2 regions of the Mycoplana sp. MJR14 genome follow, and region 2 is predicted to be linked to the other one. Evidence: predicted binding sites of a transcription regulator. Region 2 holds the regulator's gene; the other holds the start of a gene.

Region 1 (7,777 bases), on a different contig from region 2:
GCAGAGCGCGCGTTGGCGACGGGCCGCGACGCGCCTTGCGTGAAATAAAGATCTGTCCTCAACCCGAATGGAAAGCGTTTTTTCCGGTCTGACGGCGGCGCGTGGATGATCTGACACTGGTCGGCCGGTGCCTTACAACCTATTCTCCCTCCAACAGCAGAAGGAAAGGGAGACCGAAATGCCTGAGATCCGCAAGCCCGGCCGCGGGCGCGTCTATGCGTCCATCACGGAGACGATCGGCGATACCCCGATCGTCCGTCTCGACAAGCTGGCGAAGGAGAAGGGCGTCAAGGCCAATCTTCTGGCCAAGCTGGAGTTCTTTAACCCGATCGCCTCGGTGAAGGACCGCATCGGGGTGGCCATGATCGAGGCGCTCGAGGCGCAGGGCAGGATCGTCCCCGGCAAGACGACGCTGGTCGAGCCGACCTCGGGCAACACCGGCATCGCCCTCGCCTTCGCCGCTGCCGCCAAGGGCTACAAGCTGATCCTGACCATGCCCGAGACCATGTCGATCGAGCGCCGCAAGATGCTGGCGCTGCTCGGCGCGGAACTCGTGCTGACCGAGGGGGCGAAGGGTATGAAGGGGGCGATCGCCAAGGCCGAGGAACTGGTCGCGACGCTGCCCGACGCGGTCATCCCGCAGCAGTTCGAAAATCCCGCCAACCCCGAGATCCATCGCAAGACGACGGCCGAGGAGATCTGGAACGATACCGACGGTGCGGTCGACATCCTCGTTTCCGGCATCGGCACCGGTGGTACGATCACCGGCGCCGGCCAGGTGCTGAAGGCGAAGAAGCCGGGGCTCAGGGTCGTGGCCGTCGAGCCGGCCGACAGCCCGGTCCTTTCCGGCGGCAATCCCGGACCGCACAAGATCCAGGGGATCGGCGCGGGCTTCGCGCCCGCCATCCTCGACACCAAGATCTATGACGAGGTCGTCACCGTCACCAACGACGAGGCCTTCGAGAACGCCCGGCTGGTGGCCAAGCTCGAGGGCGTGCCGGTCGGCATTTCCTCAGGCGCCGCCCTGGCCGCGGCGATCAAGGTGGGCAGCCGCCCCGAGAACGCGGGCAAGACCATCGTCGTCATCATTCCCTCCTTTGCGGAACGCTATCTCTCGACGGCCCTGTTCGAAGGCCTCGGCGGCTGATCGGTCCGCCGCCCGGAGCAAGGCGATCGGCGCGCCCCCCGGAGCGCCGGTCCTCTGGCCCTCCGGGCGCATCGTGCAGGAGCGGACGGCACGGGAGCGCATCGCTGCGTGAAGCCGGCCTGCCGCCGGACGACGCATCGCGGCGCGACCCCACCTGGCTCTCCCACCTGGCCGTCCCGTCTGGCCATCCGATCTGGACGCCCCGTTTGGCCACCCGGCCTGGCCACCCCGTCTGGCCGTCGCACCGACGGCCGGCGTTCTTCAGGCGCCTCTCACGCGGCCGCGGCCAGCCGTTCGCCAACGATGCGGTAGGAGATCGCCTCGGCGAGATGGATGCGCCCGACGATGTCCTTCCCGTCCAGGTCGGCGAGTGTTCTCGCGACCTTGAGAACCCGGTGGTAGCCGCGGGCGGAGAACCGCATCTTTTCCGCCGCGTCCCGCAAGAGCTGCAGCCCGCCCGGATCCGGCTCGACGATGCGTTCGATCAGCGCCGTCGAGGCACGCGCATTGGTGGCGACCTGCGGATGGCCGAGGGTGGCGAAGCGATCGCGCTGGGCCTCGCGCGCCCGGGCGACGCGGCGGGCGATGACGGCGCTGGGTTCGGCGGGCATCGGCCGGATCAGGTCGGCCGCAGACACCGCCGGCACGTCGATGCGGATGTCGATCCGGTCCAGCAGCGGGCCGGAGATGCGCGCCTGGTAGTCGGCCATGCAGCGCGGGCCGCGCGGGCAGGATTGCCCCGGCTCACCCGCCATGCCGCAGCGGCAGGGGTTCATGGCCGCGACCAGCTGGATCGCGGCCGGATAGCTGACGCGGTGATTTGCGCGGGCGATCACGCATTCGGCGCATTCGAGCGGCTGGCGCAGCGCGTCCAGCACCTGCGGCGCGAACTCGGGAAACTCGTCGAGGAACAGGACGCCGTGATGGGCGAGCGAGGCCTCGCCCGGGCGGGCGCGCAGGCCGCCGCCGACGAGCGCGGCCATGGTCGCCGAATGGTGCGGGGCGCGAAAGGGCCGGCGATCGGACAGGCGGCCGCCGGCCAGCTGGCCGGCAATCGAATGGATCATCGAGACCTCCAGCAGTTCCGCCGGCGACAGCGGCGGCAGGATGGAGGGCAGGCGGGCCGCCAGCATCGACTTGCCCGATCCCGGCGGGCCGACCATCAGGAGGTTGTGGCCGCCCGCGGCGGCGACCTCCAGCGCCCGCTTGGCGCTCTCCTGTCCCTTGATGTCGGCGAGATCGGCCAGGTCGGCCGGCGCGGCGCGGATCGCCGGCTCGGGGCGCGACAGCACCTGCGTGCCGCGAAAGTGGTTGGCGAGCGCGATCAGGCTGCGCGGGGCGACGATGTCAAGCTGCGCGCCGGCCCAGGCGGCCTCCGCGCCGCTGTCGGCCGGGCAGATCAGGCCCTTGCCGAGCGCGTTGGCGCCGATCGCGGCCGGAAGGGCGCCGGCGATGGCGGCGATCGTGCCGTCGAGATTGAGCTCGCCGATGACGACATAGCCCTCCAGCGCATCGGCCGGTATGGCGCCGAGCGCCGCCATCAGGCCGAGCGCGATCGGCAGGTCGAAGTGGCTCCCCTCCTTGGGCAGATCCGCCGGCGCAAGGTTGACGGTCACCCGTTTGGCCGGCAGCGAGAGCCCCGAGGCATGCAGGGCGGCCTGCACGCGTTCCCGGCTTTCAGCGACCGCCTTGTCCGGCAGGCCGACGATCTGCATCCCGATCTTCCCCGGTGCCACCATCACCTGGACGTCGACCGGAACGCCGTCGATGCCCTGAAACGCTACCGTGCTTACCCGTGCCACCATGACAAACCCCGAAATAGGCCGGCATCATGCCGCTCGAAAGGGAGGAGGATGGAGACGTCCGAGCCTGCCGGCCGGCGCGGTCGGATCCGGCGCATCGCAGGGGTTGTCTTCGATCGGCCCTCAAGTCACGGTTGCTACCATGGCACGAGAAAAAGAATATAACAAGAACAATTATCGAACAAACGCGCGAATTGTTCCCGCGCAGGATGTAAGCGGTTGTGGAGGCGGAACAGCCGCGGCAATTTGTCGACCTTGTGCCGGGCGAAAAGAGCCGGGCGGCGCGCCTGCCGCAGAGTCGGCTGGCGGTTGCCGAGGGGGCGATGCAGGCGCCGGAACGCCCGGCCGGTTGCTCGTCGGCAAACCAGGTTGGCCCTGTGCGTGGGCGCGGCCGACAGGGGCGGGCGAGCGGGCGGGGGCGGCCGGACGGCGCAAAGCCCGCATTCTGAATCGGTCCGGCTCGGATTGCCGCCGCATTTCTGCAATTTGCTCGTTGACGGGCCTGCCAATTCCCGCTATACGCCGCCCCACAGTTTGGAAAGCCCCTTCCAAGGTTTTCCGATAGTGCTCCCGAATTGCTTGGATGACAGGTCGCAGTGACCCGGCACGGCGAAGGCGGAGTTCGTGTCCGGTTTCAAGAGAGGCATCCATGGCCAATACGACTTCGGCGAAAAAGGCGACCCGCAAGATCGCTCGCCGCACTGAGATCAACAAGGCTCGCCGCTCGCGTGTCCGCACCTTCGTCCGCAAGGTCGAGGAGGCACTGGCCGCCGGCGACGCGGTGGCAGCTGCCGCCGCACTGAAGGCCGCACAGCCGGAGCTGATGCGCGCAGCCACCAAGGGTGTCGTTCATGCCAACACGGCCTCCCGCAAGGTTTCGCGACTCGCTCATCGCGTGAAAGCCCTTTCTGCCTGATTTGCAGCAGTAGCTATGCGATTTTGATAGAGCCCGGCGTTTTCGCCGGGCTTTTTCTTTGCGTTTTTGGTGCCGCTATGGTTAACGCGCAAGGCTGGCTCATGTCAGCGGCATGACAGAAAAAAGACAGCAAATTCATATATTTATAAGAGGATGAGCGCGAGGCCGCCACCTGGGGTGGGGGCAATTGCGGCGGACCGCGAGTCAAGAAAATAATTATTTTTTTCGATTCCCGCTCTCGTTGAAATAGCCGACGAAACAAAGCCATTGATTCATAATGGATTCTTTTGCGGCCCCCGGTTTCCGAGACAAATTGGCTCAAAGGAGTCAACGGCCGTGCGTCGATTTTGCTGAAAATTCGGCATTGATCTTGCCGTTTGATCCTGCCTAAATGCCTTCCACAGGGGGCGCACACACAAGCGTAGACGAGACGCCAAACACTGCCGTGAAAGGCTGGTGCGCGGATGTTTCACCCCTGTGCGGAGTGCATAGCTCCGGTTCATCGGACACCTGAAGCAGGCGGCCGGCTACCCCGATTGGGTTTTGGCCGGAACGGTAAGACTTTGCCGTTGGCCTGCTTCGCCCGTTGTCGTTGCGAGGACGGCGGCAGGGGGCAGGTGGACGAGCGTGAGTATGAGTGAGAATGACGGTCGCGCGATCTGTACGAGGAGTTCGCGCTGCCGGATGGGCGCAAGACGGTTGGCCATCGGCCGGCGCGTCGAGGCCCCTGTTTGCTGGTCGCGTTCAGGAGTGGGGCGATGCGACCGGCGAAACCGAGTCCGCGTTGCCGATGGCTCCGGCAGAGGCGGCTGAGGATGGACCATGCGGCGCCGGCATGAAATGCCGGTGCGTCGACTGAACTTGAAAGGCGGCACAATGCAAGCAAATACGGCCACGTCTGTCGGTGCATATGCAAACGGGGAAGATGCACTGAGGGCAATCGCAGACGGAAGCGAGAAGGCGGGCGAAAAAGCGGAGACACGGCATGACGCGCTTTTTGAGCGGGTCAGCGCGCGCCTCAAGGCGCAGGTCGGCCAGGACGTCTATGCCAGCTGGTTCGGCCGGCTGAAGCTCCATTCCTACTCCAAGACCGTCGTTCGGCTCTCGGTGCCGACGACCTTCCTCAAATCCTGGATCAACAACCGCTATCTCGAGCTGATCACCACGCTCTTCCAGCAGGAAGAGCCGGAGATCCTGAAGGTCGAGATCCTGGTACGGACGGCCACCCGTGGCGTGCGCGCCGGTATCGAGGAGGTTGCGGCCGTTGCCGAGGCCGCGCCCGCGTCCCAGACCCGCCGCCTGGCCGGTCCGCAGACGGTCGCGCAGGCCGCCGCAGGCGTCACCGAAAAGGCCCAGCAGCGCCAGCCGGCGCCGGGCCCGCTGTTCGGCTCGCCGCTCGACCCGCGCTACACCTTCGACACCTTTGTCGAGGGCTCGTCCAACCGCGTGGCGCTCGCCGCCGCCAAGACGATCGCCGAGGCCGGCGCCAGCGCCGTCCGCTTCAATCCGCTCTTCATCCATTCCAGTGTCGGACTGGGCAAGACGCATCTTCTGCAGGCGATTGCCAATGCGGCGCTCGCCAGCGCCCGCAGCCCGCGGGTCGTCTACCTGACGGCCGAGTATTTCATGTGGCGCTTCGCCACGGCCATTCGCGACAACGACGCCCTGTCCTTGAAGGAGACGCTGCGCAACATCGATCTCCTCGTCATCGACGACATGCAGTTCCTGCAGGGCAATTCGATCCAGAACGAGTTCTGCCACCTTTTGAACATGCTGCTCGATTCCGCCAAGCAGGTGGTGGTCGCTGCCGACCGCGCCCCCTGGGAGCTGGAATCGCTCGATCCGCGCGTCCGTTCCCGCCTGCAGGGCGGCGTGGCCATCGAGATGGAGGCGCCGGACTACGAGATGCGGCTGGAGATCCTCAAGCGTCGCCTCGAGGTCGCCCGCCTGGAGGATGCGTCGCTGGAAATCCCGGCGGAGATCCTCAACCATGTCGCCCGCAGCATCACCGCCAGCGGCCGCGAACTGGAGGGCGCCTTCAACCAGCTCCTGTTCCGCCGTACCTTCGAGCCGAACCTCACCGTCGAGCGCGTCGATGAGTTGCTGGCGCATCTGGTCGGGGCCGGCGAGCCGCGCCGCGTGCGCATCGAGGATATCCAGCGCGTGGTGGCCAAGCACTACAACGTCTCGCGCCAGGAACTGGTCTCCAGCCGGCGCACGCGCGTCGTCGTCATGCCGCGCCAGATCGCCATGTATCTGTCGAAGACGCTGACGCCGCGGTCCTTCCCGGAAATCGGCCGCCGCTTCGGCGGACGCGATCACACCACCGTGCTGCACGCGGTCCGCAAGATCGAGGAACTGATCGCCTCCGACACGAAGCTGAGCCACGAGATCGAACTGCTCAAGCGGCTGATCAACGAATAGTATCCGTCACGCCTGGGGGTGCGGCCCTTGAGCCCGGGAGCACGAGGCCCCGGGCTCTTTTTTGTTTTGCGGTTGCTGAGCCGGGTACGGGTGCGCCGGCAAGGTTGCGAATCCGGGTTTGCGGATGGTCGACCGGTTGCGGTGCATCGCTTGGCATCGCGGTCGCGACGATCCTCATTGATAGGTGACGGCAAGGATGCCTTCGTCGGGCAGCAGGAAGAGCTGTCCGTCGGCCATGGTGGTGTAGAAGCCTCCGGGGCCGCGGCTGCCTTCCCCGATCATGCGACGAAACGAGCGGCCGAGATTGGCGCAGTGGAACGAAGAGGCCACGGCGCCGTCGCCGTACCATTCCTTCGGCGCGGGCGTCCGTCGCCACGGCGCGTATCGCAGGCTCGGCGCGGCGCCCTGTGTCGCGCCCTCCAGAAACGCCAGCCCGTCGCGTCTGACCGCATCGATCGCATCCGGTGCCAGTTCGAACACGACCGCACCGCAGGCCTCAAAGCGCAGGAGTTGCGTGGGGAGATCGAGAATTCCGGTATTCGAGCCCGCCGCCAGATAACGCGCGCTGCCCAGCTTGGGCGGAAGATATCGGGCATAGGCGGCGATCTGCACGGCGGTATAGGCCATCTGCAGGATCGCCAGGGCGACGGCCAGCACGATCAGAAACAGAACGCTTCTCATGCAGGTGGGTTCTCCGCAAGCGGTACGCAATATGAAATACAACCAGTGAGCGAGAATGCCGCCGGCTCATCGCGGGTTCAAGACGAATCGACGTCGGTGCGGGCGAAAAGCCGGCGCACGGCGGCGAAGGAGCGCCAGGCAGTGCGGCGTGCGGCCAGCAGCGCCCGTAAACACCGGTGGTGGCGCAGCGGATGCGGATCGGGATCGGTCCCGATCCGGCCTGCCCGCCCGGGCGTCTTCACCGGAGGCAGCGTCCGTTCCAGCAGCTTGACCGCCCCTCAGCAGGCGAGGTCGGCCACCACCGCATCCAGGATCAGCATACCGGCCGGCGTGCAGCGCAGGCGCGAATTGCCGAGGCGCTCGATGAAACCGTGGTCGATCAGGAACTGTTCGCGGTCCGGATCCGGGCCGCGGCCGGCGAGCGCCTGCCAGCGGGCGAGGTCGACGCCTTCGGTCAGGCGCAATCCCATCAGCAGCAGTTCGTCGGCCTGCTCGGACAGCGCCAGCACCTCCCGGTCGACCATGCCGTGGCCCTCCGCCTCGACCCGGCCGAGCCAGGTTTCCGGATGACGCTCGGTGGCGGTCGCGATCTTGGCATCGCCCGCAGACAGCCGGCCATGGGCGCCGGGGCCGATGCCGACATAGTCGCCATAGCGCCAATAGGTGAGGTTGTGCCGGCTTTCGGCACCCGGGCGGGCGTGGTTGGAGACCTCGTAGGCCAGCATGCCCTCGCGGGCGGTGATCTCCTGCGTCGCCTCGTAGAGGATCGCCGACTGCTCGCCGTCCGGCACCACCAGTTTTCCGGCC
Region 2 (7,777 bases):
CAAGAAGGTCGCCGCGGCAGGCGGTCTCGTCACCGTCACCCTCTACATCCTGATCTCCGGGGGCGCCGTCTCGGCCGTCCGTTCCTGGCTGATGATCGTCATCATGCTGCTCGCCGTCCTCGTCGATCGCTCCGCCATCAGCCTGAGAAACATCGCCCTGTCGGCGATCGTCATCCTGTCGGTCACGCCCTCGGCCGTCACCGGTCCCGGCTTCCAGATGTCCTATGCCGCGACCCTCGGGCTCGTGGCCGGCTATGCCGCCTGGCGGGACCGGGGTGCCACCGGCGACCGACCGGCCGCACGCGGTCGGCGGCTGACGCGGCACGCGAGCGGATTCGTCGCCGGCCTGCTGCTCACTTCCGTGATCGGCGGCCTTGCCACGCTCGCCTATTCCGTCGGTCACTTCCATCGGATTCCCGCCTACGGGCTTGCCGGCAATCTGCTCGCCATGCCGATCATCTCCCTCGTGGTGATGCCGATGGGGGTCGTCGCCATGCTGCTGATGCCGTTCGGCCTCGAAGGCATTCCCCTCGAGGTGATGGGAATGGGCATCGAAGCCATCATCGCCCTGGCGCATCTCGTGTCCGGTTGGGGCGGCGAGATCGTCACCGGACGCCTGCCGCCGCTTTCCTTCGCCCTCCTGGCCGCGGGTGGGGCGATCGCCTGCCTGTTCCGGACACAGATCGCAGCACTCGCCCTCCTGCCGCTCGTCGCAGGCGCCGGTCTGGCTTTCTTCCCGCCCGCACAGCCGGCGCCGCAAGTGCTGGTGTCCGAGGACGGAACGCTGGTGGCGCTCGTCCACGACCGTGAGGCTGCGACCAATCGCCGGCAGCCCCCGGGCTTCATCTACGATCAATGGCGGTATGCGCTTCGGCTTAAGGAACACCGGGCGCCTGCGACACTCGAAAGCGGGGAACGCGAGCGTGGGGGTATTGCAAGCTCAACAGCGGGCGGCCGAGCCACGGGGCCAACCGGTCGACAGGGCGACGGGCGATCGGTCGGTGGGCAATCGCCTGACAGGCAATCGGGTAACGGTAGATTGCGTGACGGGCAACTAGGCGAGGACAACTCCATATCGCCGCCCGAGGCTGCGGCATCCGGCCCCGGGGTCTCCGGGCGGTCTCCGGCCGGGGCCGGCACGATGGGCGGGGCGTTCGACGCGGCCTTCTCCCTGGCGGCCGCGCAGAAGCGCTTCGTCTGCCGCCGGCAGGCGTGGTGTGCCGGCGTCGCTGCCGCCGGCTGGCGGGTGATCTGGCTGGAGGATCCGATCCACCTGGCCGCGGCATGCGACAGCGCCGATATCGTGATTGCCCCGCGCCATCGCGGCGGACGCGCCTGCAGCAACGGAACCCCGTTGATCGGCCGGCAAAACCTGCGCCTGACCGGCGCCCTGGAGATCGCATCGACGGGCCCTGGTGGCGGGGCAGGGCGCGACATGTCCATCACGCCGGCCGTCGTCCAGATCCACCGCCCCTGGAACCGCCATCGCCTCTACGACTGGCGCTCCGACAGCTTCTGGGATCCGGACCGAACCCGCGGCGTCAATGATAGCGACGAATGAGACCGACCAGCTTGCCCTGGATCTTGACGCGATCGGGGCCGAAAATCCGCGTCTCGTAGGCCGGGTTGGCAGCCTCCAGCGCGATCGAGGCGCCCTTGCGGCGAAAGCGCTTGAGGGTCGCCTCCTCGTCGTCGACGAGCGCCACCACGATATCGCCGGGGTTGGCCGTTCCGGCATTGCGGATGATCACCGTATCGCCGTCGAGGATGCCCGCCTCGATCATCGAGTCACCCCGAACCTCCAGCGCGTAGTGCTCGCCGCCGCCCAGCATTTCCGCCGGCACGGAGATATCGTGGGTGTTGTTCTGGATGGCGGAGATCGGCACGCCGGCGGCGATCCGGCCCATCACCGGCACGGCAACGGAGCTCTCCGATGCCGGAGCCTGCGGCCGTTCCGGCGCCGGCTTTTCCTTGCCGAGGCTGCCTTCGATGACGGAGGGCGAGAAGCCGCGCCGCGCCTTCAGGCTAGGCGAATAGGCCTCCGGCAGCTTGATGACCTCCAGCGCGCGGGCGCGATTGGGCAACCTGCGGATGAAGCCGCGCTCCTCGAGTGCGGTGATGAGCCGATGGATGCCGGACTTCGACGCCAGGTCGAGCGCATCCTTCATCTCGTCGAACGACGGCGGAATTCCCGTCTCCTTCATCCGCTCGTGGATGAAGAGAAGCAGTTCCTGTTGCTTGCGGGTCAGCATGGCTCGTCACCCAGAATCGTGAAACAAATACGGAACAAACACTATCTGTTCCATTTGTGTTCCGCAAGTGGCTAAAATTCAGTGAATTCGACGCTCCGGACAGGCCATGTGGTGGGACGTTGACGGCCGCTGGCGAACGGCTATAAAGTCGCTGTGCGCCGCTCTGGGGTGTACAAGGCACCCGATGCCGACACAACTTGTCGCGCCGGGCCAATGGAAGAGTGTCCGAGTGGTTTAGGGAACCGGTCTTGAAATTCTATTTCGCCGGTCACTACTCATCCCAATTGATCCCAAAAACTCCCGTTTTTTCAGTGCATTGACGCCTATCTCGTATCGGCCCATACGGAATGATACGTGAACGTGCTACGGAGTTGAGTTGCAAAGATCGTAGCGGTGTGTTCTCTTTTCGTTCTTCAGCTGGCTACCAAGGTAACTCGACCGGAAGGAGACCGTTATAGGTGCGGCCAACTATGTCAGAGAAATGGAAATGGAGCAGTCCGCCGGCTCCGGCGGATCGCGCACCTCGAATCCGCCGGCCGGCGTGGACTGGTTAGTTCCACCACGCATAAACGGCACCGCGATGAATTCGTCGCTACTGAATGGCGAGCTGCCTGCGAAGTGTTGCGACAGGTATGCAGAGAAGCGGTGCTGGCAACCTTCCAAAGGATCCCCGATTAATAGATGTGACGCGCTCTTTCAAATTATCATGCTTGCCACAGAATACATCCAATGCTTGAAGAGCAAGTTGTTAAAGAATTGATTTTGTGCCATGATATAAAGTTGAAAGAAAATGGAGGGGGCAATGTGGAGAACTCGCATAGGTCCAATCAGTGGCGTTATTGCCTTGCTCCTGGTATTTTGGTTGGTTCCTGAAGTCGAATCGTATTTTGACGAACCTGCCGATGCGTCGCAGAACGATTGTGGCAAGAGGGGGCAGGCCGAAGACCCAATTTATAAGCCGCGGCCCTACTACGAGGGCAAGGTTCTCAATATTCGACTCACGGACGAGGGTAGCTTTGTCGACCGGTGTGAACTCACCAATGTTCTATTTGAGTTAAACTGGGATAGACCGAGACGGGCAGATAACGAGCCTCGTCCTATTGAGAGTTCCCACGCCACATCGTTGCCAAAGCTCGTCATTCTATACATTCATGGTTGGAAGCACGATGTCTCTGCGAGCGACTCCGACTATATTAATTTCCAAAATCTGATCACAAAACTCTCAGCCTCCAATCTCGGCGGAAAGCAGGTCCTTGGCATTTACGTTGGATGGAACGCTAAATCGAAGATTCCTCCTTTTGATCGTTTCCCGCTAGACAACATTACATTCTGGTCAAAGCAAACCATTGCTGACAGAATCGCTCAATCCGGGTCCGTATCCAAAATTGTCGGAGCAATTAGTTCGGTGCTGTCCGACAAATATTCCTCTGAAAATCAATTCATCGCGATCGGTCACAGTTTTGGATCAAGAATACTATTCTCCGCCACCAGTCAATCTTTTATATATAACGTCGCCAAGGCCCATCCTGGCTATCAGGGTGGTAGGTATGAATTGATCTCTGGCATCGCAAACGCCGTTATACTCCTAAATCCGGCCTTTGAGGCTTCTCGCTACGTTGCATTGGATGCAACTACTCGGTCCAAAGAGCGATTTTCGGATGCTCAGCAGCCTCTATTACTATCCGTTTCATCCGATGGAGATTGGGCGACGAGGTTTGCATTTCCAGCGGGACAGTGGCTCGCCCTTTACCGGGCAGAGACCCAGCGGACCACAATAGGTAATTTTCCAGATTTTAAAACACACACACTGGAACTGGCCGGCACTGGTATTTGTGAGCGCGCGGAAACTGATGGACTGTCTGAGCATTTCATCGCCGGGGGGCTATGCCTTTCTCGCGATAGTGTACCAAACAATCAGGACCAAGTAATTCAGGAGAGAAATCCTTTCCTAATTGCTCGCACTACGTCGGAGATCATCCAAAATCATAATGACGTCTGGAATGAGAGATTCTCCATGTGGCTCTTTGCATACATAAAAGAACTTGGGGATCAACAACGCCCGCGCCGGATGTGAACCGGAGCTTGCCATGAGGGGCGGCGCCTAGCTCTTGAATTTTCGGTCCCATTTTTCCGCAAGCTGCTCGGTCAGGGTCCAGATGTGATCCATACCCCAGCTCTGCTCATTGCCGGCATTCTGCTGGCGATGATGAGCGCGGTCGGGTGAACCGCACAGGGTTTGCCGGAGGCTCCAACTTCTGAGACAGTGGAGCCGATATGAGAAAGACAACGAACAAATTCTCACTGGAAGTCCGCGCCCGAGCAGTGCGGATGGTTTTGGATCACCAAGGCGAAAATTCCTCGCGATGGGCAGCGGAGTTGACGCAGCGTTGCAAGCGGCTATAAGCGCAACTCGGAAAACGAAATAGTTGCAAAGTGCGTAGCAACTGGCTTTTTCCGCACTGGATATCATGGGTGAAGCCGCTTTGATATAAATTAGATGGAAGAGTGTCCGAGTGGTTTAAGGAACCGGTCTTGAAAACCGGCGTGCGGGAAACCGTACCGTGGGTTCGAATCCCACCTCTTCCGCCAATGCCTTTGATTTTATTTGATATTTCCTGACAGTCATCGACCTGCGCCCTGAACCGCGCGCGGATGGAGGGGTGGACCTCGCCATCTGCCTTGGCTTGGCATCCTCCCGGCGATCGTCTTGCCATTTGCCGTTAGTGGCACTCGTCCCGATAGAATGCGATGCTGCTGATCTTTCCGATCGGAGGGATGGCGGTCATGGAACAGACGCATGCGGCCGAACTGGCGAAAGAGTATCTCCGCCTCGGTGGACGACGGCTCTCGAAGGTGGATGACAATCATGTCACCACCCGCATCTGGGAGCGCGAGACGCCCGAAGCAGAGGCCTTCTGGGCGAAGAACATCGAACCACTGGACGAACGTCATCAGCGGGAAGTGATCACGCTGTTGCCTTCCATCAGCGAAGTCTAGGGCAGGGGTGTTGTCTCACCCATTTGGGTTAGAGCTTTCGCTGCAGTTTCAGAGTGGTTCCTCAAACGGTCGCAGATGTTCGCGAGCCGTTCGAAATGCTTTAGCTGTTTATAAGGAACAAAAATGTTCCCGTCGCCTCGCAGGTTCGCCGGCGAGGGCGCGGCGAATGCCGGGCGCCGCCGGGTGCAGCGTCGCCAAATTCGTCCGGGATGACGAAGGGGTCGGAGCACGCGCGATAAAGAGAACCGGCTCTGCGATGCAGTGTTCGTCCTGACCGCCCGACAGCATGGCTGCCGTGACTTTCACGGAAGAGCGAGGAAGGCTGTCTGGCTCGGCCAGCGGTTGCCGGAAGGGGGAACCAGGTGAGCGCGGCGTTCTGCCGACCCGGCGGGATGTCGGACAGTTCGGGGAAACCCCTGCCTGGAGGGCAGGGGTCTTGCGATGTTCTCGTCAGTTGACCGAGGTCAGCGTCATCGAGGTGCCGGTGGCGGCGATGTTGAGGCCGATCTGACCGGTCAGGCTGACGGTCTGCAGGTGGATGGAGCCGGACGTGCCGCCGACGAGAATGTTGGCGCCGACGCCGGCGCCCACCGTCGCCTCGGCCGTGGCGCCCTGGTAGATGCCGCCGAGCGAGCCTTCGTGATAGCCCGCGGTGGGGGCCAGCACCGCCCAGACGAGGCGGCCCTGCGTGGTGAAGCCCAGGTCGACGCCGAGTTTGCGGATCTCGCCCTGGTAGTGGTCGACCGGCTCGATCCCCATCGTCGTGACGAAGGCGCAGTCGACTTCCTTGGCCGAGCCCAGCACGTAGCCGGCGCCGCCGCCGATCCTGCAATCCAGGTAGCCGATGCGCACGCCGTCGCGCGCGTCCGATCGGGGGGCGACCGGCGCCGCCGGTACGACCACCGTGTCGGCGGCGCGGACGGCCGTCAGGCCGGATGCGGCAAGCGAAGCGGTCATCACTGCGATGGCAAAAGCCTTTTTCATAAATTTTCTCCTGTTTCGGCCGCGCCCTGCGGCGCGCCTTGCTTATCGAGGTCACTCAATCGGCGATCAGGAACGCCTGGCCGCGATCGAGGTTCCACAACGGCGAATCCGTCGTCCGCTGGCGTCGGCCTTCATTGAGGCAATTCAACGGCATAGGCAGCCAGCGCGGCCGCGATCAACAATCCTTGATCCGCCCCGAGCGGACAGACAACGGCATGTAGCGGATCGCCGGTCAGACCGTTTCGCAAGTGCATCGGGTGGTCATGGACGGCTCAGGCAATTGTGCGGGAAGTAGAGGCAGTCCACCGCGCGCAATGCGTGCAGAATTATACATTCATTAACCATGCGGAAATTTAGTTCTTCTGTGGCGCCGTTTCAGCGCCGGCGGAAACGTAATTTCGCCATTTTGACGTCATGATTAATATATTGTTTTGAGCAGGGCGCTATCGAGGGGGCGATCGCAGGACAGGCGATCGCAAGCGGATAGCCTCCGAAACAGATGCGGCGTGGGACACATGAATTTCGGTAACTTCTCGGCGGGAGCGCGCACCTATTTCCGTCTCGTCGCCATTCCGGTGGTGTGCGCCGGCCTGGCGGCCTGCAACACCACGGGCGAGACGGCGAGAAAGGCGGGACGGAGCAAGGAGTATTTTGCCGAGTCCGAATACGGCGTGAAGGCGAGCCCGCGGGTCGTCCGCGAAGGGCAGGCGGTGCCCAAGGGTGGCGGACGCTACCAGGTCGGCCAGCCCTACCAGGTCCGCGGCAAGTGGTACAAGCCGAAGGAAGACCCCGGCTACGACAAGGTCGGTCTCGCCTCATGGTACGGCTCCGCCTTCCATGGCCGCTATACGGCCAATGGCGAGGTCTACGACAAGTACCATCTCTCCGCCGCCCATCCGACCTTCCCGCTGCCGAGCTATGCCCGCGTCACCAACCTGGAGAACGGCACCTCGGTCATCGTGCGGGTGAACGATCGCGGCCCCTATTCGGAGGGCCGGATCATCGACCTGTCCTCCAAGACCGCCGAAATGCTCGACGTGAAGGGCAAGGGAACGGCCAAGGTCCGCGTCCAGTATGTCGGCAAGGCGCCGCTCGACGGCCACGACATGCCCTACCTGATGGCGTCCTACGTGCCGAAGGGCTCGCGCGTGCCCGCCGCCGATCCGGGCGGCCAGATCGCAACCGGCGTGATGGTCGCCTCGGCCGCGCCGATGGCCGAGAGCCTGCCGGCGGCGATCCCGACCTTCGCCGAACGGGAGAGCGACGTCGGCTCCGGGGCCGGCTCGGCGATGACGGCGCTCGCGGCGCCGGCGCCGGAAAGCCCTGCGCTGACGGCCATCGGCGCGTTCGCACTGTTGCCCGAAATCGGGCCGATCCCGCGCGAACGGCCGGATTTCGTACCGGTGCCGGGTGACGGTGCCAGCTACGCCGCGGCCTACGCGGAGCCTGGGGCGGACATCGGTTCGATCGAAGCGTTCGATGCGGTGCTGCGGCAGGACGGCTCGCTGCTGGTGCTCTCCGGCGCGACCGACACCCCGGAAGAC

The links. Region 2 encodes LexA, which represses DNA repair genes until DNA is damaged. Its sites were predicted from a motif close to TGTTCNNNNTGTGTTCNG; they were not measured.
Region 1: P0086_RS03755 (YifB family Mg chelatase-like AAA ATPase) is a predicted target of LexA. The motif match lies at 3,116-3,133, and genes of this name have one in related genera.

What each region holds. Positions count from the first base shown of each region.
Region 1 covers NZ_JARGEO010000001.1:760,453-768,229, reverse strand. The annotation lists gene cysK (cysteine synthase A) at 179-1,147, shown strand; gene P0086_RS03755 (YifB family Mg chelatase-like AAA ATPase) at 1,420-2,952, opposite strand; gene rpsT (30S ribosomal protein S20) at 3,599-3,865, shown strand; gene dnaA (chromosomal replication initiator protein DnaA) at 4,742-6,289, shown strand; gene P0086_RS03740 (hypothetical protein) at 6,464-6,970, opposite strand; gene hemW (radical SAM family heme chaperone HemW) at 7,249-7,777, opposite strand, start outside.
Region 2 covers NZ_JARGEO010000006.1:157,680-165,456, reverse strand. The annotation lists gene P0086_RS16015 (ComEC/Rec2 family competence protein) at 1-1,561, shown strand, start outside; gene lexA (transcriptional repressor LexA) at 1,542-2,252, opposite strand; gene P0086_RS16005 (hypothetical protein) at 3,055-4,326, shown strand; tRNA gene P0086_RS16000 (tRNA-Ser) at 4,752-4,841, shown strand; gene P0086_RS15995 (hypothetical protein) at 5,037-5,249, shown strand; gene P0086_RS15990 (DUF992 domain-containing protein) at 5,700-6,233, opposite strand; gene P0086_RS15985 (septal ring lytic transglycosylase RlpA family protein) at 6,749-7,777, shown strand, end outside.